DNA from 2 places in the Arthrobacter sp. 10N410 genome. Region 2 is predicted to be linked to the other one. Evidence: predicted binding sites of a transcription regulator. Region 2 holds the regulator's gene; the other holds the start of a gene.
What was found. The regulator HrcA, encoded in region 2, represses chaperone genes, less so after heat shock. The targets are predictions, from matches to a motif close to TTNGCACTCGNNNNNNNCGAGTGCNAA.
Positions count from the first base shown of each region.

Region 1 (13,365 bases), on a different contig from region 2:
GCGCCCGGATCCTCGCCGAGCGCCTGGTCCAGCCGGACGTCACCGCCAAGGGGATCAACGTGATCTCCGGCGGCACCGACGTGCACCTGGTCCTGGTGGACCTGCGCAACTGCGAGCTCAACGGGCAGGAGGCCGAGGACCGCCTCGCGGAAATCGACATCACCGTCAACCGCAACGCCGTTCCGTTCGACCCGCGCCCGCCGATGGTTACCTCGGGGCTGCGGATCGGCACCCCGGCGCTGGCCACCCGCGGCTTCGGCGAGGCCGCCTTTACCGAAGTTGCGGACATCATCGCCGAGGCGCTGACCGCCGACGCCGGCGCGGACCTGTCCGGTCTGCGCTCCCGCGTCGATGCCCTCGCCGCCGCCCACCCGCTCTACCCCTCGGTTGCTAATCTAGGTTGACCGCTGCGGCTGGCTCCGGGGCCGATCTCTTTCGGGTTGGCTCCGGGCCCGGCGGACCGGACTTTGCACGCGTGCTCGCTCGTCCCTCGCTTAGACGCACGCTTTCGAAAAGCCCGGCTCCGCCGGCCCCTCGTGGGCACCTCGCCCCCGCATTGACGTCTCAACCACATAGTGCCGCTCACGGTGACGGCCCCCGGGGAGGGGGCCGGGCATCCGGCAGCATGCGTCAAAGCGACGAAGGAGCAGCATGCAGAGGATGTCCGTCCCCCTCCCCGCCCGACCGCAGTGCCTAGTTAGGATTCAGTAATGGCTGTTGGCGTCTTTGATCTTTTTTCGATTGGGATCGGGCCTTCGAGTTCGCATACCGTGGGGCCGATGCGGGCTGCTGCGGTGTTTGCCGAGGAGCTCAAGGCCTCGGGGGATCTGGACCGCGTGGCGTCGCTCCGGGTTGACCTGTACGGCTCCCTCGCCGCCACCGGCCATGGCCACGGCACCATGACCGCCATCCTGCTCGGACTCGAGGGCTTCCACCCGGAGAAGATCCTCCCCGAGGAAGTCGAGGACCGGCTGGCCGCCATTGCCCAGACGGGCACCCTGCACCTGGCCGGATCCGTCGCGTTGCCCTACGGCGTGAAGGACATGGTGCTGCGCCCGCTCACCATCCTGCCCCGGCACACCAACGGCATGACGTTCACGGTGTCCGACGCCGACGGCGCCGTCGTGCACAGCGCCACCTTCTTCTCCGTCGGCGGCGGCTTCATCGTCCGCGAGGGTGAGGAGGACGCGGCGCTGAAGGAACTCGACGAGTCCAAGAAGGAACTCCCGCTGCCGTTCCGCACGGCCGCTGAACTGCTGGGCCGCTGCCAGTCCAAGGGGCTCTCGATCGGCGAAATCATGTTCGTAAATGAGCGCGCCTCCCGTACCGAAGAGGAGATCCGCGAAGGCCTCCTGCACATCTACTCCGTGATGGAAGGCTGCGTCGAGGTCAGCCTTAAGCGCGAGGGCCTGCTTCCCGGCGGGCTCAAGGTCCGCCGTCGGGCCCCCGACTGGCACGAACGGCTGATGAAGGAAAACCACGGCCAGGACCCGGACTACCGGGACCCCAAGTACTGGCAGGAGTGGGTGAACCTGATCGCGCTCGCGGTGAACGAGGAGAACGCCTCGGGCGGCCGCGTTGTCACCGCGCCCACCAACGGCGCCGCGGGTATCATTCCGGCCGTGCTTTACTACGCGCTGCACTTCGCCCCCGGCATGGATAAAGCCACCCAGGCCGACCGCGACGACGTCGTGGTTAAGTTCCTGCTGACCGCCGGTGCCATCGGGGTGCTCTACAAGGAACAGGCCTCGATCTCCGGCGCCGAGGTGGGCTGCCAGGGCGAGGTGGGTTCGGCGTCGTCAATGGCGGCCGCCGGCCTGGCCGAGGTGATGGGCGGAACGCCCCAGCAGGTGGAGAACGCCGCCGAGATCGCGATGGAGCACAACCTCGGCCTGACCTGCGACCCGATCGGCGGGCTGGTGCAGATCCCGTGCATCGAGCGCAACGCCATCGCCGCAGCCAAGGCGATCAACGCCGCCAAGATGGCCCTCTGGGGCGACGGCTCACACCGCGTGTCGCTCGACGAGGTCATCGTGACCATGCGCGAGACCGGCAAGGACATGAGCTCCAAGTACAAGGAAACCGCCATGGGCGGCCTCGCCGTCAACGTGGTGGAGTGCTGATTTCCCAGTCGTTCCTGATTGTCCTCAGTTGTTCAGTGCCGCCCACAGATTCAGTGACGCGGCGAACACGATCCAGGACAGGTAGGGGAGCAGCAGCAGCCCGGCGGTGCGGCTGATCGGGCCGAAGCGCAGCACGGTGGCGGCCACCGCGACCGCCAGCGCCACGATGATGACGAAGCCGATCCAAAGCGCGGGGGAACCCATGGCGGGGTACAAGCCAAAGAACACCGGGGTCCACAGCAGGTTCAGCACCAGCTGGACGGCGTAAGCGGTGAGGGCGGGCCTGGCGCCTTCCGCCCGGCTGCGCCAGACCAGCCATGCCGCTACGGCCATCGCGATGTACAGAATCGTCCAGACGGGCCCGAAGAGCCAGTTCGGCGGAGACCACGGGGCCTTGTCCGCGGCCGCGTACCATCCGTCGACGTTGCTGGCGCTGGCCAGTCCGCCGAGTGCCGCCACGAGGGCCGAAGCGCCGAGCAGTACCAGCAGGGCCACCGCCTCGACGCCGGGCCGGCGCGTCCCGGCCCCGCCCGGACGGAACTGCCGGCGGACGGCTGACGGTTCCGGCTGCGCATCCATACCTTCAGCGTAAACCCGGTGCGACGGCCGGCACAGGGCCGCCGCGCCCTGAGAGCCGCCGGCCTCCCGATAGACTTGATGCTGCATGCCAGCCATGCCGCCGAAGCTCGTTCCGCAAAGATTGGATACCGCACCCTTGCGAGAATTCACTGCCCGCTTTGCCTCCGCCGAAGAGGTTGCCAACTGGGACGCCCACGTCACCGCGAACCCCAACGGCGGGAATTTGCTTCAATCCGAGGCCTTCGCCGAGGTCAAGCAGCACTTCGGCTGGAAGCCCCTCCACCTGGTCTATGAGACGGCCGACTACACCAGCTACAACCTGGTCCTGGAGAAGTCCTTCCCCCTCCTCGGCAAGCTCTGGTACCTCATCAAGGGCCCGGATGTGGCGTCGGTGGAGGACATCCCCGGCATCGCGGCCGCCAACGCCGACTTCGTCAAGCGCGCCCGGCTGGGGGTATTCGCCATCAAGATCGAGCCCGACATCGTCCTGTCGGAGGACGCGCGGCGCGTCATCGAAGGCGCGGGCCTGGTCAAGACCCACAACCTCCAGCCCAACGACTCCACCGCGCTGCTGGACATCTCGCCGCAGGAAAACCAGCTGCTGCGCAACCTGCACTCCCGCGGCCGCAACGCCGTCCGGCGGGCCATCCGCGAGGAGGTCGAGGTCCACAACGTGGAGCCGACCGAAGAGAACTTCCGGGCGATGTACGCGCTGATGACGAACACCGTGGAGGCCAAGTCCCAGGTCCGGGTCCGCGAGTACGAGTATTACCGCCAGTTCTGGACCAACTTCGTGGACCGCGGCCAGGGCCGGCTGCTCTTCGTCTATGAAAACGGCGTGCCCTCGGTGGGGGCGTTCGTGATCAACTACGGACGGAAGGGCACCTACAAGGACGGCGGTTCCCTGCAGAAGCGCAGCCAGTACGGCGACTCGCACCTGGTCCAGTGGACGGCCATCAACCAGCTCAAGGAACTCGGCTGCACCGAATACGACTTCTGCGGCACGCCGCCCAGCGACAAGCTGAAGGACACCTCCAATCCCTTCCACGGCCTCGGCCTGTTCAAGACCAGCTTCAGCAAGACCGTCACGGACTTCGTCGGCTGCTACGACCAGGTCTTGAGCCCGCTGAAGTACAAGGCCTGGATGGCCGCCGGGGAGCGCGTCGCCCGCCAGCTGTACACGCGGCGCACGGGCCAGCAGTTCTACTAGACCGCCCGCAAGGTGAAATGAGGAGGCCGGAATGACCAAACCACCCGACGGCCGCCGCGGGCCGCAGACGGACGGCCTGCCCCGGACCGAGCCGATGTCGCCCCTGCAGGTGCGCCAGAACGCCGCCGCCAAACGCATGCTCCGCAGGCTGGTCCAAGGTGAGAACCCGCCCACGGCACCGCTGAGCATCGTCGACCGGCTGGCCGGCAGCCCGTACGCCAACCCGATGATCCAGGTCGGAGGCGTGGACACCTCCGCCCGCAAGACCATCGACTTTGCCCTCAAGCTGGCCGAATCGATGTTCCGCTACGGCGCCGGTGCCCTCGAAGTGGAAACCAGCATCATCGCCATTACCGCCGCGCTGGGGCTGAAGAACATCGAGGTGGACATCACCAACCAGTCGGTGGCCATCAACTATGCCCCGAAGGACCAGACACCCATTACGCTGCTGCGCGTGGTGCGGTCCTGGACCAACAACTACGCCGGCCTCGCCCAGGTCCACCAGTTGGTCACGGACATTGTGGCCGGCGGAGTGGGCCGCGAGGAAGCGGTGCGCCGGCTCGAAGAGATCACGCACAGCTCGAAGCCATTCCCGCGCTGGATGGTCACCGTGGCCTTCGGCGTCTTCTCCGCGGTGTTCGTCGGCGTGCTGGGCGGCGGGGTGGCCGCGTCCGGCATCGCCTTCCTGTCCAACCTGCTGATCAGCCTGCTGGCGCGGCAACTGGGCCGCTGGCGCACCCCGGACTTCTTCATCACGGCGTCCTGTTCCTTCGTTGTCACCCTGATCGCCCTGCTGCTCTGGCGCTTCGGCAGCCCGCTGGGAATCCAGATCGCCCCCGCCATCGTGGTGGTCGGCGGAATCCTCCTGCTGCTGCCCACCGGTCGGCTCGTCTCCTCGGTGCAGGACGCCATCAACGGCTTCCCGGTGACCGCGGCCGGCCGGTTCCTGTCCACCATGCTGACCTTCGGCGCGCTGGTCTCCGGGATCGCCGTCGGCTTTGTGGTGGGGGCGATGACCGGGATGCAGTCCATTGACGTCACCGAAACATTCCCGCCGAAGTATCCTTTGTGGGTGCTGGTGCCGTTGGTGGCCATCGCGGTCGTCGCGATCGGCGTCACCGAGCAGACCTCGCTGAAGCTGTTGCTGCCGACGGCGGCCGTCGGCGTCGTGGGTCATCTGGTGCTGATCGGGGGAACAGCCATCGGCATCGGTCCCCGGTTCGCCCCGGCCCTCGCCGCCGTGGTCATCGGCCTCCTGGCCCGCGTGGTCGCACTCCGGATGGGGGCCCCGCAGCTGGTCGTGGCGGTGCCCGCGGCGCTCATCCTGCTGCCGGGGCTGACTATATTCCGTTCCATGTATGTATTGACGATCGAAGAGTCCGAGATCCTGATGGGAGCCGGCGGGATGCTCAATGCCGGGGCAATCGTGCTCGGCGTCGCGGCCGGCATTGTGCTCGGCGACACCCTCGCCCGGCCGTTGACCCGGAGCCTGGCCAGCAACGAGCGGCGCCGCGCCCGCCGCCGCTAACGACGGCGGAGATGGCTCGTCTGCCTACGAGCTGAAGCGCCGCGTTTCCCCACCTTCGCCGGGCTCCGACGGCGTGTCAGCCCGCCGCGCCGGGCTGTCCCGGCGTCGTGGCGGCAAAAGTGGGGAAACTCCGCGGCGCCAGACCGCGTCAGCCGTGGATGGCTGGCTAAATCTTGCCGATCGGCAGCTTCTTTTCGGCCTGGAAGTCGTCCTCCACCCGGCCACTGGCCCAATACCCGGAGAGCGAGACCTGGCCACGTTCGAGGCCACGGTCGGCAAAGAACACCGGGCGCAGGGCCTTCATGTAGCCGCGCTCCCCGTGCGCGAAGACCTGCACTCGGCCCTCGGGCCACTGCGCGCCGCGTACGGCGTCCACCAGCAGGGTCCCGCTTCCGGCCGGAGTCCCGCGGCGCAGCAGCCAGCGCAGTTCCACCCCGGCCGGGGCGTCGATCGCCAGGACGTCGGCGTCGCTGTCCACCTCCAGGAAGGCCAGACCGCGGGCATCCCGGGGGAGTGACTCGATCGCGGCGCTGATCGCCGGCAGGGCGGACTCGTCGCCCGCGAAGAGGTACCAGTCCGCCGCCGGGTCAGGGTTGTAGCCCCCGCCCGGCCCGGTGAAGACAAGGCTGTCCCCGGCCTGTGCGGAGGCGGCCCACGGCCCGGCCAGGCCCTCATCGCCGTGGATGACGAAGTCGATCGCCAGCTCGCCCGCCGCCTCGTCGACCCAACGGACGGTGTAGGTCCGGGTGTGCGGCCACTCTTCCCGCGGGTGGGACTCCCGGATGGCCCAGAGATCCAGCGGCTGCGGATAGTCGACCCCCGGCTGCGGGAACGCGATCTTGACGTACCGGTCCACGTAGCCGTTGTTGACGAAGGCAGCGAAACCCGGGCCGCCGGCGACGATCCGGACCATGTGCGGCGAGAGCTGCTCGCGGCGCAGGACCGTGAGGTTGGTCTGCGGCCGGGAGTTCCGGTTGGCGGTGGTTGTGGCGGGGACGGAAGTCATGGAGCTAAGCCTAGCCAAGAACCGGGTCAGGGCAGCGGCGGCAGTTCCCAGTCCACGGTGCCGTCACCCTGGGCGGTGAGCAGGTCATTGGCGCGGCTGAAGGGGCGTGAGCCGAAGAACCCGCGCGAGGCCGAGAGCGGGCTGGGGTGGGCGCTGGCGATCACGGCGGCCGAGCCCAGCAGTGGCCGCACGCCCTCCGCGTCCTTGCCCCAGAGGACCACCACGAGCGGCGCGGGGCTGCCGTCGTCTCGGCGCCGCTGCGCGACGGCCCTGATGGCGGCCGCCGTGACGGCCTCCCAGCCCTTGTTCCGGTGCGAACCGGCTGCTCCGGCCCGGACGCTTAGGACTCGGTTGAGCAGCAGCACCCCCTGCTCCGCCCACCGGCTGAGATCACCGTGGACGCGGGGCGGCAGCCCGAGGTCGGCGTCGAGCTCCTTGTAGATATTGGCGAGACTGCGCGGGATCGGCCGGGTGCCGCCATCCACCGCGAAGGACAGCCCGACGGCGTGACCCGGTGTGGGGTAGGGGTCCTGGCCCACAATCAGAACCCGCACGCCGGAGAGCGGCTGCCGGAAGGCCCGGAGGATGTTCGACGGCGCCGGCAGCACCTCATGGCCGTCGGCCGTCTCGGCGGCGAGGAACGCGAGGACCGACCGCAGCTGTCCCTCGACCGGTGCCAGCGCCGCGGCCCAGTCCGGCGCCACCAGCCCGTCCAAGGGGAGGTGCGCCATCGCCGCGAGGTCCACCGCCTCTGCGGCGGGGTCAAGTTCGAAGAGCGCGTCGGGATTAGATGAATCAGGCACGGCTTCATTCTCGCAGGAGCCCGGGCAGCCGGCCGGGCCGGCTAAATGACAAGCCTGTTATTCGGCCGTAACATGTGGGGGAGACCTATCGGAACGAGCCAGGGAGTGTGCAGTGGCCGAAGCAGCACCCGAGTACCTGTCGGCGGATGACGCCGACGCCGTGCTGGCGGCAGTCTCCGAAGACTCGCCGTTGAGCAGCCGGGAGCAGCAGATGCTTGCCTTGGAGCGGCAGTGGTGGAAGTACGCCGGCGCCAAGGAACAAGCCATCCGGGAACTCTTTGACCTCTCCGCCACGCACTACTACCAGATCCTCAACGCCCTGATCGACACCGAGGCGGCGCTGGCCCACGATCCCATGCTGGTGAAGAGATTGCGTAGACTACGTACGTCACGACAACGTGCCCGCACTGCACGCCGTTTGGGCTCGGACGCTTAAGAGCACGTGAGGTCCGGCCGGAAGCGCGGAATTTCGCGCGGATTCCGGCGTCGGGCCATCAGCCAGAAATCAGCAAGGACGTCGTTTTACCATGACCAAGTACGCACGGGATGAATTTGATCGGGTCCCGGAGGCCTCCACGCGCCAGGGTGTCCACCGGACGGTCGCCGCTCCCGGTGCCCGCCGGCTGGGCCCCGTCCTCGCCACCGGCGCCGCGGCCCTGGTAGTCGGCCTCGTCGCCTTCCTTCTGCTGCCCAAACTGGGCTTTGGTCCCGCCGGTGGCTCGGCCATGACCGCGGACCAGGCCAGCAACAACGCCGCGGCGTCGCAGGCACCCACAACGTCCGCCGGCTCGAAGCCGTCCCCCAGCAGCCAGCCGACCGGGAGCCTCGCCCCCGCGGGCTCCAAGCCCTCCGCTTCTGCAACGCCGAGCGCCGCCGCGGACCAGTCCGGGGACCAGAAGCTTGACAAGACCCAGCCCGTGGCGATCTACAACGGCACCACGACGCCGGGCTTGGCCGGTCGCGTCGGCTCCAGGATCTCCGCCGCCGGATGGGTCCAGGGCCCGCTCGGCAACTGGGGCGGCGCCCCCCAGCAGACCTCGGTCGTCTTCTACAACGGCCCGGCGCAGAAGGCCAACGCCGCAGAGTTGGGTTCCCTCCTCGGGATTGGCACCCTGGTGGATTCGGCGGAATTCCAGATGCCGCTGGTCATCGTCCTCGGCCCCGGTTTCAATTAGCCCCAGGCTGGCCGCCGGCTTCGGTTACGCCTGAATAACTATTCCCGGCCGGGCCGGGACCCTGCCCGGGCACCGGTGGAAGGCTGTGGGTAGAGTGTCTGCGGACTTCATTTCGCATAACGCGGCGCACATTGGGGTGGGCCGTTCGCAAGCTAGCTGAAAGTGTGGAGAACATGGCACTGGGGACCGTCAAGTGGTTCAACGCCGAAAAGGGCTACGGGTTCATCACCGTCGACAGCTCCGGGGCCGACGTCTTCGTGCACTGGTCCGCGATCGCGGGCGAAGGCTACCGTGCTTTGGCTGAAGGCCAGCGGGTGGAACTGGAAGTCGGCGAGGGCGAAAAGGGCCCGCAGGCCGAAAGCGTCCGGCCCGCCTAGTGGCAGTCTCCGCTGCGGCAGCTGCCCCGAAGAGCGATGGCCGCCGGCGCAAGCTCCGGCGGTTCAGCCGTGCAGCGGCCGCCGGCGTGGCCGCAGCCGTGGCGCTGGCCGCCTGCGCCGGTCCCACCGGCAATGCCCGGGTGGATGCCGCGGAGGCGAGCGGCGACGGAACGCTGCGGATCGGCCTGATCCTGGACAACACCGGCCGGCAGGACTTCCTCAATCCGCCCCAACTGGCGGCGGCGAAGCTGGCGGTCAAGGAAATCAACGCGGCGGGCGGCCACAAGGGCAAGCCCGTGGAACTGCTGCCGGAGTCCATCGGTACGGACACCGCGGCCCAGGCCAAGGACCTGGTGGCGGCCAAGGCCGACGTCGTGATCGGGCCCACCGACTCCAGCCGCGCCGCCGGCGCCATCGACGTCCTCTCCCGCGCCAAAGTCGCCCTCATTTCACCGGCCAACACCGCACCGGGGCTCAGCTCGTACAAGAGCGGCGGCTACTACTTCCGGACCGCGGCCGCCGACATCGCGCAGGCCTCGGTCCTGGTCAAGCTCGCCCAGGACGGCGGCGCCAAGACCCTTGCCGTGGTGCACGAGGAAGGCGACTACGGCAAGGACGTCTCCGTGGCCGTCTCGGCGGCCGCGAAGGCCGCGGGCCTGGGCACCTCCGTCGACGCTGAATTCAAGGCCGGTCAGGCGCAACAGGCGGCCGCGGCGGCCAAGGCTGCCTCGCCGGACGCCGTCGTGCTGGTGGCCCGGGACGGTGCCCAGGGCGCCATTGCCGAGCTCAACAACGCGGGACTGTCCGGAAAGAAGCTCATCCTCAGCGACGGGGCCGTAAACCAGTACGGCGACGGCCTTGGCTCCAAGGCGCTGGACGGCGCCCGCGGGGTCCTGCCGGGCACGTTCCCCTCCGCGCACTTCCAGGCGGAACTCGTGGCCGTCGACCCGGGCCTGAAGGACATGGCGTTTGCCGCCGAGACGTACGACGCCGTCAACCTCGCCGCCCTCGCCGCCGCCGCGGCGGAGGACGACGCGGGGACCTCCATCGCCTCGAAGCTGGTCGCAGTGTCCGGCGGAACGGCTGCCGGCACCGGGGCCCCGTCCGGGGAAGCCGCGGCCTGCAAGTCCTACCAGGAATGCGTGGCCGCGCTCCGCGCCGGCAAGCGCCCCGACTACGACGGCGCCTCCGGCCCGATCAACTTCGACAGCAACGGCGACGTCACCGCCGCCGCCTACATGGTCTACAGCTATGGCCCGGACAACAACGCCGAGATGACCGGCAGCGAAACCGCCCGCAGCGCCGGCTCCTGATCGCTCCTAGCGAAGAGCGCCCGGCGGGGCGCACCCTGACCTCACCACTGCTTGCACTCTCCCCGGGGGAGTGCTAATTATGGAGTTAGCACTCCCGCGTATTGACTGCTAACTCGACGCCCCGGTTCGCCCGGTCGCGTGGAGGCGGCGGACGGGCCGGGAGCGAGAGAAATACCTGGCTGGGGTGAGATCCCCGGCCCGGCGGCGTACAGAGGCTGCCGGGTTGGAATCGTCCGTCGCGGGCACCGCAGCGCAAGGTTCATTCTTAACGACTGTCCCGAAAGGACTACTGCCGTTATGGCCAAGATCATTGCATTTGATGAAGAGGCACGCCGCGGTCTTGAGCGGGGCCTGAACATCCTCGCCGACGCCGTCAAGGTCACCCTCGGCCCGCGTGGACGCAACGTCGTCCTCGAAAAGAAGTGGGGCGCCCCCACGATCACCAACGATGGTGTTTCCATCGCCAAGGAGATCGAGCTGGACGACCCTTACGAGAAGATCGGCGCCGAGCTGGTCAAGGAAGTTGCCAAGAAGACTGACGACGTCGCCGGTGACGGTACCACCACGGCAACCGTGCTGGCCCAGGCCCTCGTCAAGGAAGGCCTGCGCAACGTCGCGGCCGGCGCTGACCCGCTGTCCCTCAAGCGCGGCATCGAGAAGGCTGTTGAAGCGGTCACCCGCGAGCTCCTGGCTTCTGCCAAGGAAATCGAAACCAAGGAAGAGATCGCCGCCACCGCGTCCATCTCCGCAGGTGACAACGAAATTGGCGCCCTGATTGCCGAAGCCCTGGACAAGGTCGGCAAGGAAGGCGTCATCACCGTCGAGGAGTCGAACACCTTCGGCCTCGAGCTGGAGCTCACCGAGGGCATGCGTTTCGACAAGGGCTACATCTCGGCCTACTTCGTCACCGACGCCGAGCGTCAGGAAACGGTCCTCGAGGATCCGTACATCCTGATCGTCAACTCCAAGATCTCCAACGTCAAGGAACTGGTTGCAGTCCTCGAAAAGGTCATGCAGTCCAACAAGCCGCTGCTGATCATCGCCGAGGACATCGAGGGCGAGGCCCTGGCCACCCTGATCGTGAACAAGATCCGCGGCACCTTCAAGTCCGTCGCCGTCAAGGCTCCGGGCTTCGGTGACCGCCGCAAGGCACAGCTGGCCGACATCGCCATCCTCACCGGCGGCCAGGTCATCTCCGAGGAAGTCGGCCTCAAGCTTGAGACCGCCGGCCTCGAACTGCTGGGCAAGGCACGCAAGGTTGTTGTCACCAAGGACGAGACCACCATCGTCGAAGGTGCCGGCGACGCCGACCAGATCGCCGGCCGTGTGTCCCAGATCCGCGCCGAGATCGAGAACTCCGATTCCGACTACGACCGCGAGAAGCTGCAGGAACGCCTGGCCAAGCTGGCCGGCGGCGTTGCAGTCATCAAGGCCGGTGCCGCAACCGAGGTTGAGCTCAAGGAACGCAAGCACCGCATCGAGGACGCTGTCCGCAACGCCAAGGCTGCTGTCGAAGAGGGCATCGTCGCCGGCGGTGGCGTGGCCCTGATCCAGGCCGGCGCCAAGGCGTTCGCCAACCTGCAGCTCGAAGGTGACGAGGCAACCGGCGCGAACATCGTGCGCGTAGCCATCGACGCCCCGCTGAAGCAGATCGCCTTCAACGCCGGCCTCGAGCCCGGCGTTGTGGTGGACAAGGTCCGCGGCCTGCCCGCGGGCCACGGCCTGAACGCAGCAACCGGCGAGTACGTCGACCTGCTCGCTGCCGGCATCAACGACCCGGTCAAGGTCACCCGCTCGGCCCTGCAGAACGCGGCTTCCATCGCCGGCCTGTTCCTCACCACCGAGGCCGTTGTGGCCGACAAGCCGGAGAAGAACTCCCCGGCCATGGGCGGCGGCGACGACATGGGCGGCATGGGCGGCATGGGCGGTTTCTAACCACCCGGCTTCCAAGCCCTGAACGCCTGAACTGACGGTTCTCCGTCAGCGACGGCACGTTCGACGACGGCGGTCCCACCACTGGTGGGGCCGCCGTCGGCGTTTAACCCTTCCGCCCCGGGGCACCTTCCCTCAAGTGGTGGGGTGGTCGGCCGGACGTTCTCTCGGTTGGTGGGGTGCTCTTACCCGGTGTCGGCGCCGGTGCCAGTGCCGGTGGTGCGGGAGCGTCGGGCGGCGGAGGTCTGGCAGGATGGTGCAGTGACGATTACAGCAGCGGCCGACGGTTCGGCTTTAGGAAATCCCGGCCCGGCCGGATGGGCCTGGTACGTGAACGACGACTGCTGGCGTGCCGGCGGGTGGCCGCACGGGACCAACAACCAGGGGGAGCTGATGGCCGTCCTGGACCTCTTCCGGGCCACGGCGCACCTTCCGGGCGAGGACCTGCACATTCTGTGCGACAGCCAGTACGTCATCAACTCGGTGACCAAGTGGATGCCCGGCTGGAAGCGTAAAGGCTGGCGGAAGTCCGACGGCAAGCCGGTGCTCAACGTTGAGCTGCTCAAGGAGATCGATCAGGCGCTCACCGGACGCAAGTACACCTTCGAATGGGTCCGCGGACACGCCGGCCACGACCTCAACGAGGCGGCGGATGACCGCGCCAGGGCCGCCGCCACCGCCTACCAGCAGGGCGTCGCGGCCCGGCAGGGCCCCGGCTTCGTCCGAGCCGGAGACGTTGCCGCCGCCGGCGTGCAGACTGCCCCCGCCGCGCAGCAGGCTTCGGCCGCGCCGGCCCCGGCCTCAGCCCCGGCGCAGTCCCGGCAGGCATCGTCCGCTCACGCCGGAACGCGGGAACTGATCGCTGAGCCGACGCTGTTCGGCGAATCCAGCCTTTTCGCTGAGCCGGATCTCTTCAGCGAACTGGAGGAGGAATCCCGCGTTGCGGCGGCCGGCCCGGAGCAGAGCCCGGAGGCAATCGTCGAGGCGCTGGAGCGAGAGCTGCTGCTCCCCGAGACGCGCTCGGATCTGGGGCGCACAGGAGTGCTGCTGCACCCGGACTTTACCGAGATCGGCAGTTCCGGACGGCTCTGGACCCGCGACGAGACGATGATGGCCCTCGAGGATGATCCCGGTGTGCCCGCCGAGCTGGAGCTTCTGGCCGCGGACCGCCTCAGTGAGGCCGCCGTGCTGCTCACCTACCGCGGCCACACCCGCACGGGGACGGCGTTGCGCAGCTCCCTGTGGGTCCTGGACGGCGCGCAATGGCGGCTCCGCTTCCACCAGGGCACTCCCGAGGCCTAGGGGGCACACAGGGCCGC
Region 1 is NZ_JBFTIP010000004.1:206,872-220,236, reverse strand. Features, by position in the region: gene glyA (serine hydroxymethyltransferase) at 1-404, shown strand, start outside; gene AC1DB8_RS12025 (L-serine ammonia-lyase) at 711-2,123, shown strand; gene AC1DB8_RS12020 (TspO/MBR family protein) at 2,148-2,702, opposite strand; gene AC1DB8_RS12015 (lipid II:glycine glycyltransferase FemX) at 2,839-3,912, shown strand; gene AC1DB8_RS12010 (threonine/serine exporter family protein) at 3,944-5,440, shown strand; gene AC1DB8_RS12005 (siderophore-interacting protein) at 5,607-6,446, opposite strand; gene AC1DB8_RS12000 (uracil-DNA glycosylase) at 6,473-7,177, opposite strand; gene AC1DB8_RS11995 (DUF3263 domain-containing protein) at 7,362-7,685, shown strand; gene AC1DB8_RS11990 (LytR C-terminal domain-containing protein) at 7,777-8,424, shown strand; gene AC1DB8_RS11985 (cold-shock protein) at 8,598-8,801, shown strand; gene AC1DB8_RS11980 (ABC transporter substrate-binding protein) at 8,888-10,114, shown strand; gene groL (chaperonin GroEL) at 10,412-12,049, shown strand; gene AC1DB8_RS11970 (RNase H family protein) at 12,308-13,348, shown strand.
Region 1: groL (chaperonin GroEL) is a predicted target of HrcA. The motif match lies at 10,200-10,226, and genes of this name have one in related genera.

Region 2 (9,594 bases):
CCGGAGACGTCCGCCGCGCTGGGCTTCGGCTTCCGCGTCGGCTTCCTGGGCCTGCTGCACCTGGAAATCACCCGCGAGCGGCTCGAACGGGAGTACAAGCTGGACCTGATCTCCACCGCCCCGAACGTGGAGTACGAGGTGACGCTGGAGGACAAGAAGGTCGTCCACGTGACCAACCCCAGCGAATACCCCACCGGTAAGGTCTCCGAGGTCCGCGAGCCGATGGTCTCCGCCACGATTCTGGCGCCCAACGAGTTCGTCGGCGCCATTATGGAGCTGTGCCAGAGCCGCCGCGGCGTCATGGGCGGCATGGACTACCTCTCCGAGGACCGGGTGGAGATCCGTTACCGCCTGCCGCTGGCCGAAATCGTCTTCGACTTCTTCGACATCCTGAAGTCCAAGACCCGCGGCTACGGCTCGCTGGACTGGAAGGCCGACGGCGACCAGGTCGCCGATCTGGTCAAGGTGGACATCATGCTCCAGGGCGAACAGGTCGACGCCTTCAGCGCCATCACCCACCGCGACAAGGCCTATGCCTACGGTGTAATGATGACCGGCAAGCTGCGCGAACTCATCCCGCGGCAGCAGTTCGAGGTGCCGATCCAGGCTGCCATCGGCTCCCGGATCATCGCCCGCGAAAGCATCCGGGCCATCCGCAAGGACGTCCTGGCCAAGTGCTACGGCGGCGACATCACCCGAAAGCGCAAGCTGCTGGAGAAGCAGAAGGAAGGCAAGAAGCGCATGAAGATGGTGGGCCGCGTCGAGGTCCCGCAGGAGGCCTTCATCGCCGCACTCACCACGGAAGAGTCCAAGGACAAGGCCAAGAAGTAGCCATGCCAAGTGCGCTTCCCCTCGGTGACCCCGCGCCGTCGGACGGGCTGCTGCCCGGCCAGGCGCTGGAGGGCGCCGCGGACCGGGCCTTCGGGCTCTACGTCCACATTCCGTTCTGCGCCGTGCGCTGCGGCTACTGCGACTTCAACACGTACACCGCCACGGAACTCGGCGGCGGCGCCTCGCAGGACGCCTACGCGGACACCGCCGTCGCGGAAGTGGACTTCGCCGGGCGGGCGTTGAAAGCCTCCGGCCTGCCGGAGCGCCGGCTCAGCACGGTGTTCTTCGGCGGCGGCACCCCCACGCTTCTCCCGGCCGGTGACCTGGCCCGCATCCTGGCCGCCGCCATCGATACCTGGGGACTGGAACCCGGCGCCGAGGTCACAACGGAAGCCAACCCCGACTCTGTCACGCCCGAATCCCTGCAATTGCTCGCCGACGCCGGCTTCACCCGGGTCTCCTTCGGCATGCAGTCAGCCGTGCCGCACGTCCTCAAGGTCCTCGACCGCACCCACACGCCCAGCCGTGTGCCGCAGGTGGTCCAGTGGGCGCGCGAGGCCGGCCTCGCGGTCAGCCTGGACTTGATCTACGGCACCCCCGGGGAGTCGCTGGAGGACTGGCGCTACTCGCTGGAGACGGCACTGTCCTACGCCCCGGACCACATCAGCGCCTACGCGCTGATCGTCGAGGAGGGCACGAAACTCGCCGCCCAGATCCGGCGCGGCGAAGTTCCGGGGATCGACGACGACGACCATGCCGCCAAATACGAACTGGCCGATGAACTGATCTCCGCGGCCGGGCTGGGCTGGTATGAAGTAAGCAACTGGGCGCGCACGCCGGACCAGGCCTGTCGCCATAACCTGGCCTACTGGCGTGGGGATGACTGGTGGGGCATCGGCCCCGGAGCGCATTCGCACGTCGGCGGGGTCCGCTGGTGGAACGTCAAGCACCCCACGGCCTACGCCGGTCGGCTGGCGGCAGGCGTCTCGCCCGCGGCCGGGCGGGAGACCCTCGACGCCGAGACCCGCAACGTGGAGCGCGTCATGCTCGAAGCCAGACTGGTCACCGGCCTGGAAATCCCGAGTCTTGGCGGGCTGGGGGATACCGGACGGCACGCGGTCGCCGGACTGATCGCCGACGGGCTCGTTGAGCCTGCGGAAGCGTTCAAGGGCCGGCTGGTGCTCACGCTCAAGGGCCGGCTCCTGGCCGACGCCGTGGTCCGCCGGATCCTGCCGGACTAGGTAGTCCGCCCATGCGGGCCGAAGTGTCCGATCGCGTTGGGCGCGCGGGCCGGAAATGTCCGTTCGCGCTACTTGATCCAGCGGAGGTTGTACTCGTAGCGGTGCGGCTGGCCGCGGTTGACGTGGATGCCGGCGGCCACCGAGAAGCAGGCGAGGGCAATCCAGATGGCGGTCGCCAGGACTGCGAACAGGTTGCCCACCACCGGGACGAAGACCAGCAGATTGGCTACCACCGCAGCGATGGTGGGCGGAAGCGTAAAGTTCAGCGCCTCCTTCGACTCCTGCGCCGTGAACGGGCCGCGGTCCTTGAAGATCAGGTAGATCAGCAGCGCGGGAATGCAACCCAGAATGCCGCCAAAGTGCGCCAGGGTGGCCCATTGCCGGTCCTCGCTTGCCGTCAACGGCAGAGCATTTGCGGGAACGCCATGGTACTGCGACTGGCCATGGCCGGCCTGGTGATCCGTGTGTTCGCGTGCGTCTTCTGCCACGTTTCGTCCTTTGGATTGCGGTGGAGCGTAGGTACCTGTACGAGCCGCGGCCGCAACAAAATGCAGCGGCCGCCCTACCAAGAATACTTGCTCGGACCGCGAACTAAAGCACGGGGAGGCGGCTACGGCACCGTGAGGAAGTCGATGACCTCTTCGACCCGGCCCAGCAGGGAGGGCTCCAGGTCCGCGTAGCTGCGGACCGCGCCGAGGAGTTTCTGCCAGCCCAGGCCGATGTCCTCCTTGGTGCTGTGCGGCCAGCCGAAGGCCGTCAGGATGCCGGTCTTCCAGTCCACCCCGCGCGGAATCACCGGCCACCGCTCAATGCCCAGGACGGCAGGGCGGATGGCCTGCCAGACGTCGACGTACGGGTGCCCGACGATCAGCACGTTGCCGGCCGCGCCCGGGGAGGCCATCACCGCGTCGGCGATTCGCGACTCCTTCGAGTCTGGAACAAGGTGGTCCACCAGGACGCCGAGGCGACGGCCGGGGCCGGGCCGGAACTCCTTCACGGCGGCAGCTAGGTCGTCGATGCCGTGCAGCGGCTCGACCACGATGCCCTCGACGCGGAGGTCGTCACCCCAGACTTTCTCGACGAGTTCGGCGTCGTGCTTGCCTTCCACCCAGATCCGGCTGGCCTTCGCGACCTGGGCACGCTGTCCCTCCACCCGGACCGAACCGGAGGCGGTGCGCGCGCCGACTCCGGCACCCGCCGCGGGAACCCGCGGGGCGGGCGGCATCAGCCGGATGGGCTGGCCCTCGAGCAGGAAGCCGAAGCCGAGGCGGAAGGATCGGGACTTGCCGCGCCGGTCCTCGAGGGCCACGACGTGCATGCCGCCGGACTTCTCCACCCGGGTGACGGCGCCCACCCAGCCGGACTGCACGTCCTCCAGCACCATGCCGCGCTCCACCGGGATCTCGGGCAGCTGGGCCTTGGCGGGCGCGGAGAGATCCTGCGGGCCCCAATTCTGGTACGACATCTGCTACACACTGCTTTGCACTCGGGAATTACGGGGGACAGAACGGCGGCGCGGCCTGTGGTGTGCCCGGAAACACCAGTCCCGGGGCTCACGCCCGCAGCGAATCCAATGCTAACAACGGCGCGACTCATATTAGACTGGTTAGCACTTAGGCATGTCGAGTGCTAACGCCGGGTGTTCCTGCACGCGCGGCGGCACCGGCGAACCGATACGGGTCGATTGGAGGTGGAGAGTGAGCGAGCCACGCAAACTCGAAGTGCTGCGCGCCATCGTGGAGGACTACGTCCATTCCCGCGAGCCGGTTGGATCCAAGGCCCTGGTGGAACGGCACCATCTGGGCGTGTCCAGCGCCACGATCCGCAATGACATGGCCGCCCTGGAAGACGAGGGCCTGATCACGGCGCCGCATACCAGCGCCGGCCGGATTCCCACGGACAAGGGCTACCGCCTGTTCGTGGACCAGATTTCGGCCGTCAAACCCCTCTCTCCGGCGGAGCGCCGCGCCATCCAGGCGCTGCTCGAGGGGTCCGATGACCTCGACGACGTGCTGGACCGGACGGTGCGGCTGCTATCGCAGCTGACGAACCAGGTCGCCGTCGTGCAGTACCCGCTGTTGAGCCGGGCCCGCGTCCGGCACATCGAATTCGTGCTCCTGGCGCCGCGCAAGGTACTCACGGTCCTGATCGCGGATACGGGCAAGGTGGAACAGCGGGTGATCGACGTCGGCCAGGACTTCGGCGACGACGCCCTCGCCGAACTCCGCACCCTGTTCCTGGCCAGGCTCTCCGGCACCCCGTTGAGCTTGCTGCCCCAGTCGCTGCAGGCCGTGGTGGACAGCTGTCCGCCGGTGCGGCGGGGACCCGCCCAGGCCCTGGCCCGCGGGCTTGAATCGCTTGCCGCGAGCAGCCGCGAGGAACGGATGGTCATGGCCGGGACCGCCAACCTGGCCAGGTCCAATGTGGATTTCCCGCTGAGCATCGGACCCGTGCTCGAAGCGCTTGAAGAGCAGGTGGTGATGCTGCGCCTGCTCAGCGACATGGCGGAGGACCCGCGCGGCGTCACGGTAAGCATCGGCCGGGAGAACCCTTACGACGGCCTGTCCGAAGCGTCCGTGGTGGCCACCGGCTACGGCCCGGACGCCACGGCCAAGGTCGGAGTCCTTGGCCCCACCCGGATGGACTACCCCACCACCATGGCCGCCGTCCGTGCGGTGGCCCGCTACCTTTCGCGGATCCTCGGGCCCTGACGGGCCGGATCCGGAACCGGACTTCTTGCCAACTACAGGCAGTGCCCCACTGGCAGTACAAAAAGGAAGAGATACAGACTTTGAGCAGCCACTATGACGTTCTTGGAGTCTCCCGTGAAGCCACGGGGGAAGAGATCAAGAAGGCCTACCGCAAGCTTGCGCGGACCCTGCACCCGGATGTGAACCCCGGTGATGACGCTTCCGAGCGCTTCAAGGCGGTCACCCATGCCTACGAGGTGCTTTCCGACCCGCAAAAGCGCCGGGTCTACGACACGACGGGCAACGAGAACGGGAACGACAACGGCTTCGGCGGCGGCTACGCCGGCCAGGGCTTCGCCTTCCAGGACATCTTCGAAACCTTCTTCGGCGGCGCCGGCGGCCAGGGTGGCCCCGCATCCCGGGTGCGGCGCGGCCAGGACGCCCTGATCAGCGTCCGGATCGACCTGCGCGACGCCGTCTTCGGGGTCAACAAGAAGCTCGAAGTGGACACCGCCGTCACCTGTCCCACCTGTGAGGGTTCCTGCTGCCGCGAAGGCAGCCACCCCGAGCGCTGCGACATTTGCGGCGGCAGCGGCCAGGTCCAGCGCGCCGTGCGTTCCATCCTCGGCCAGGTCATGACCACTGCCCCCTGCGGCAGCTGCGAGGGCTTCGGCACGGTCATCAAGGATCCCTGCAACGAATGCGCCGGCCAGGGCCGCATCCGCAGCCGCCGCTCGCTTACCGTCAAGGTTCCCGCCGGCGTCGCTACCGGCACCCGCATCCAGCTCTCCGGCCAGGGTGAGGCCGGTCCTGCCGGCGGCCCGTCCGGTGACCTGTACGTCGAGATCCGGGTCAACAACGACCCCACCTACGTGCGCGAAGGCGACGACCTGCACGCTAGCCTGAACATCCCGATGACGGCGGCCGCGCTCGGCACAGAGCTGACCCTTGAGACCTTTGACGGTCAACAGGAAATCGACGTCAAGGCCGGCACCCAGTCCGGCGAGGTCATCACGCTGCGTGGCCTGGGCGTCACGCACCTGCGCGGCTACGGCCGCGGAGACCTCAAGGTCCACCTGCAGGTGGATACCCCCGCGAAGCTCGACGCCGCCCAGGAAGACCTGCTGCGCCAGCTCGCCAAACTCCGCGGCGAGCAGTTCACCGAAGGGAAGCTTGCCGCCAGCGGCGGTGTCTTCGCGAAGCTGCGGGACCGGCTCGGTAACCTGTAGCGGTGAGCAACCCGGTCTTCTTCACCCCCGCAGGCACCCTGGACCAGCTGGTCCCCGGCGCGACGTTCGTCCTCGAAGGCGCCGAGGCGCGCCACGCGGTGACGGTCAAGCGCCTGGCCGTGGGGGAGCCGGTGGACATCGCCGACGGCGCCGGCAAGCGGATCACCGGCACCGTGACGGCCGCCGCGCCGCAGGAGCTGACGGTGGAGTGCGGCGAGGTCGTGACCGAGCCAAGGCCTGACGTTCGGCTGGTGCTGGTGCAGGCCCTGGCCAAGGGCGACCGCGACGAGCTGGCGGCTGAGACCGCGACCGAATTGGGGATTGACGCCGTCGTGCCCTGGCAGGCCGAACGCTCGATCGTCCGCTGGAAACCCGAACGCGCGGCGAAGGCGCACGCCAAATGGCAGTCCGTGGTGACGGCAGCCGCGAAGCAGGCACGCCGCGCCTGGATTCCGGAGGTCCGCGCCGCGGTGGACGGCAACGGCCTGCAGGCGGCCGTAGCCGCCGCGGACCTGGCCGTGATCCTGCACGAGGACGCGGTTCGGCCCCTGCGGCAGGTGCTGGAGGCCTGGCACCAGCAGGCCGGCGACGGCGGTGTGGCCCGCGAGGTGCTCCTGATCGTGGGCCCCGAGGGCGGCATCAGCCCCCGCGAGGTCACCCGGCTGTGCGATGCGGGAGCCGTCACCGCCCTGCTGGGCCACCACGTGCTGCGTTCTTCCACCGCCGGCCCCGCCGCCACGGTGCTGGCCAGCGACGTCCTGGGACGTTGGTAGGGGCAAGCAGTAGTAGGACAGGCCAGGCGCCGCGCCCGTGCGGGTCCGCCGGGTGCCTGCCTTAGCGGAATGCCTTAGCGGACAGTGAACCCGCGGGTATCTACGTTCAGGTCCTGGACCTTGCTGCTGGGATCGACCTGCGACACGCGGACCTCATACTCACCGGGACCGAGGTTCAACGAGAGGTTGAACAGGCCGGGCTTCGAGGCATCGGCGGAGGCCGTGATGTTGCCGTCCAGATAGGGCGTCTTGCTGGCGCCGTCGACCCGCAGGATCTCCCAGCGCAGCTTTCCGCCCGGGACCGTGCTCCGGCCGGAAATCTTGACCGCGCCGTCCGCCACCTCGGTGCCCTCCTGCGGATCGATGATCCACACGGGCGCCACCATTCCGGCGCTGCGCGAGGTCGGTGAACCGAGCCGGACCCGGTTGAAGGCGACGTAGTCGGTGTGCCCGTCGACGAGGATGACGACCTGGATCTGCTGCCCGGTATCGGTCAGCCCGGCGCTGGCACCGGCGGCCGTGGCCGTGTAGACGAGCTGCTGGATCGCGCGTTCGGCCATGTCGGCGTCGACGTTGCTGTTGAACGCATCGGCGGACACGTCCACCGTGATCACGTTCTTGCCGGAAATCGAGGTGGCCAGGAGCCTGGGGTTCTGCCACGGGGTGAAGAAATCAGGGTCCAGCGGCTTCTGCGACATCATCACCCGCAGCGCCCGGGTGATCGGGTTGTCCTCTTCCGACACGTCCCGGAACTCGCGGTACAGGAAGACGTTGTTGTTGCTGCGCCCGATCCAGTAGACCGGAGCCTTGTTGGAGGCCTGGGTGGATTCCAGCGGTGCGCTGGTGGTGGCGACGCCGGCGGCCGGGCCGGGGACCGTGTGGGAGGGCGTGTCGGAGTTCGTGATGCCCGGCTGGGGCGTGGCCACGCAGCCGGACAGCGCCAGGGCAGCGGGCAGCACAAGGTGCAGCAAGCCGCGGCGCGTATTCCGCCCTGCTGCTGTCTTGTTCACTCCACGCTGGCTGATTGCCCTGTCCCTTCGCTGTGTTTCTCGCTCCGCGGGCCCGGCAGGGCCGAATCCAGCATTGCACAAGGTGCCTGCGCTCCAGTGGGGATTCCGCGCTGTCCGGCGAACTGCAACGGGAACGATATGAGGACGATATGAAGTTGATACCTAATGCCCTCCGCTCCGGCACCGGGCCGCGCTGGCGTAAGATGGAAGGACCCGCTGAAACCCGGCGCGGACGGCCCGGAACGCCGTCGGCCGGCGCCGAGGCGGCGAGACCATTTCCGAACTGGAGGGGACCAGAGGCCCACGGGCCAACACCATGACTGAAGCAGCCAACGGCAAGGCCCGGATCAGCGCGAACGAGCGCACCGCAGGGGAATTTCCCCACTCCCTCCCAGGTCTGCGGACGGAGGTGGTCCTGTTCGACAATTCCGACCAGATGGTGCAGTCCCTGGGGAGCCATGACGAAGCCCTGCGCTTTATCGAAACCCAGTTCCCCAGCGTCGACTTCCATGTCCGCGGGAACGAGCTCTCCATCAGCGGCCCTGCCGCCGACGTGCCCAGGATTATGCGGCTGCTCAACGAGGTGCGCGGCCTGGTGGCGCGCGGCACGGTGATTACGCCGGTTGTCCTGCAGCAGCTCGTGTCGCTGTTGCGCACCCAGTCGCTGCAGAACCCGGTGGACGTGCTCACCCACAACATCCTCTCCAGCCGCGGCAAGACCATCCGGCCCAAGACCTTGAACCAGAAGAACTATGTGGATGCGATTGACGCAAACACGGTGATCTTCGGGATCGGCCCGGCCGGCACCGGCAAGACCTACCTGGCCATGGCCAAGGCGGTCCAGGCGCTGCAGCAGAAGGAAGTCAGCCGGATCATCCTGACCCGCCCGGCCGTCGAAGCGGGGGAGCGGCTCGGCTTCCTGCCCGGCACGCTCAGTGACAAGATCGATCCCTACCTGCGTCCGCTCTACGACGCCCTGCACGACATGATGGACCCCGAGTCGATCCCGCGGCTGATGGCCGCCGGCACCATCGAGGTGGCGCCGCTGGCCTACATGCGCGGACGCACGCTCAACGACGCGTTCATCATCCTGGACGAGGCCCAGAACACCACCCCCGAGCAGATGAAGATGTTCCTCACCCGGCTGGGCTTCGGCTCCAAGATGGTCGTCACCGGCGACGTCACCCAGGTGGACCTGCCGTTCGGCACCCGTTCCGGGCTGCGGATCGTCGAAGACATCCTGCAGGGGATCGAGGACGTCAATTTCTCGGTCCTGGACGCATCCGACGTTGTCCGGCACCGGCTGGTGGGCGACATCGTCAACGCGTACAGCGTCTGGGACGAGACACAAAGGAACCGGGTCAAGCATTCCGTCGCCCGGGAGAACCGGGGAGAACACGCATGAGCATCGAGGTCAACAACGAATCCGGCGTCACGGTGGACGAAGCCGAGCTGGTGGCGCTGGCCCGGTTCGTCTTTGAGCGGCTCTTCATCCACCCGCAGGCGGAGCTGTCCATCCTGCTGGTCGACGAGCCCGCCATGGAGAAGCTGCACATCGAACTGATGGACGAGCCCGGGTCCACCGATGTGCTGTCCGTGCCGATGGATGAACTCACTCCCGGCACGCCGGACAAGCCCACACCGCAGGGCATGCTCGGCGACATCGCGATCTGCCCCCAGGTGGCGGAGGTACAGGCTAAGAACGCCGGCCACTCCACCCAGGACGAGATGCTGCTGCTGACCACCCACGGCATCCTGCACCTGCTGGGCTTCGACCACGCGGAGCCGGAGGAGAAGGAAGAGATGTTCGGGCTGCAGCG
Region 2 is NZ_JBFTIP010000002.1:357,606-367,199, forward strand. Features, by position in the region: gene lepA (translation elongation factor 4) at 1-831, shown strand, start outside; gene hemW (radical SAM family heme chaperone HemW) at 834-2,072, shown strand; gene AC1DB8_RS06165 (DUF4870 domain-containing protein) at 2,141-2,560, opposite strand; gene AC1DB8_RS06170 (DUF3097 domain-containing protein) at 2,683-3,537, opposite strand; gene hrcA (heat-inducible transcriptional repressor HrcA) at 3,770-4,783, shown strand; gene dnaJ (molecular chaperone DnaJ) at 4,864-5,991, shown strand; gene AC1DB8_RS06185 (16S rRNA (uracil(1498)-N(3))-methyltransferase) at 5,994-6,764, shown strand; gene AC1DB8_RS06190 (GerMN domain-containing protein) at 6,839-7,774, opposite strand; gene AC1DB8_RS06195 (PhoH family protein) at 8,091-9,179, shown strand; gene ybeY (rRNA maturation RNase YbeY) at 9,176-9,594, shown strand, end outside.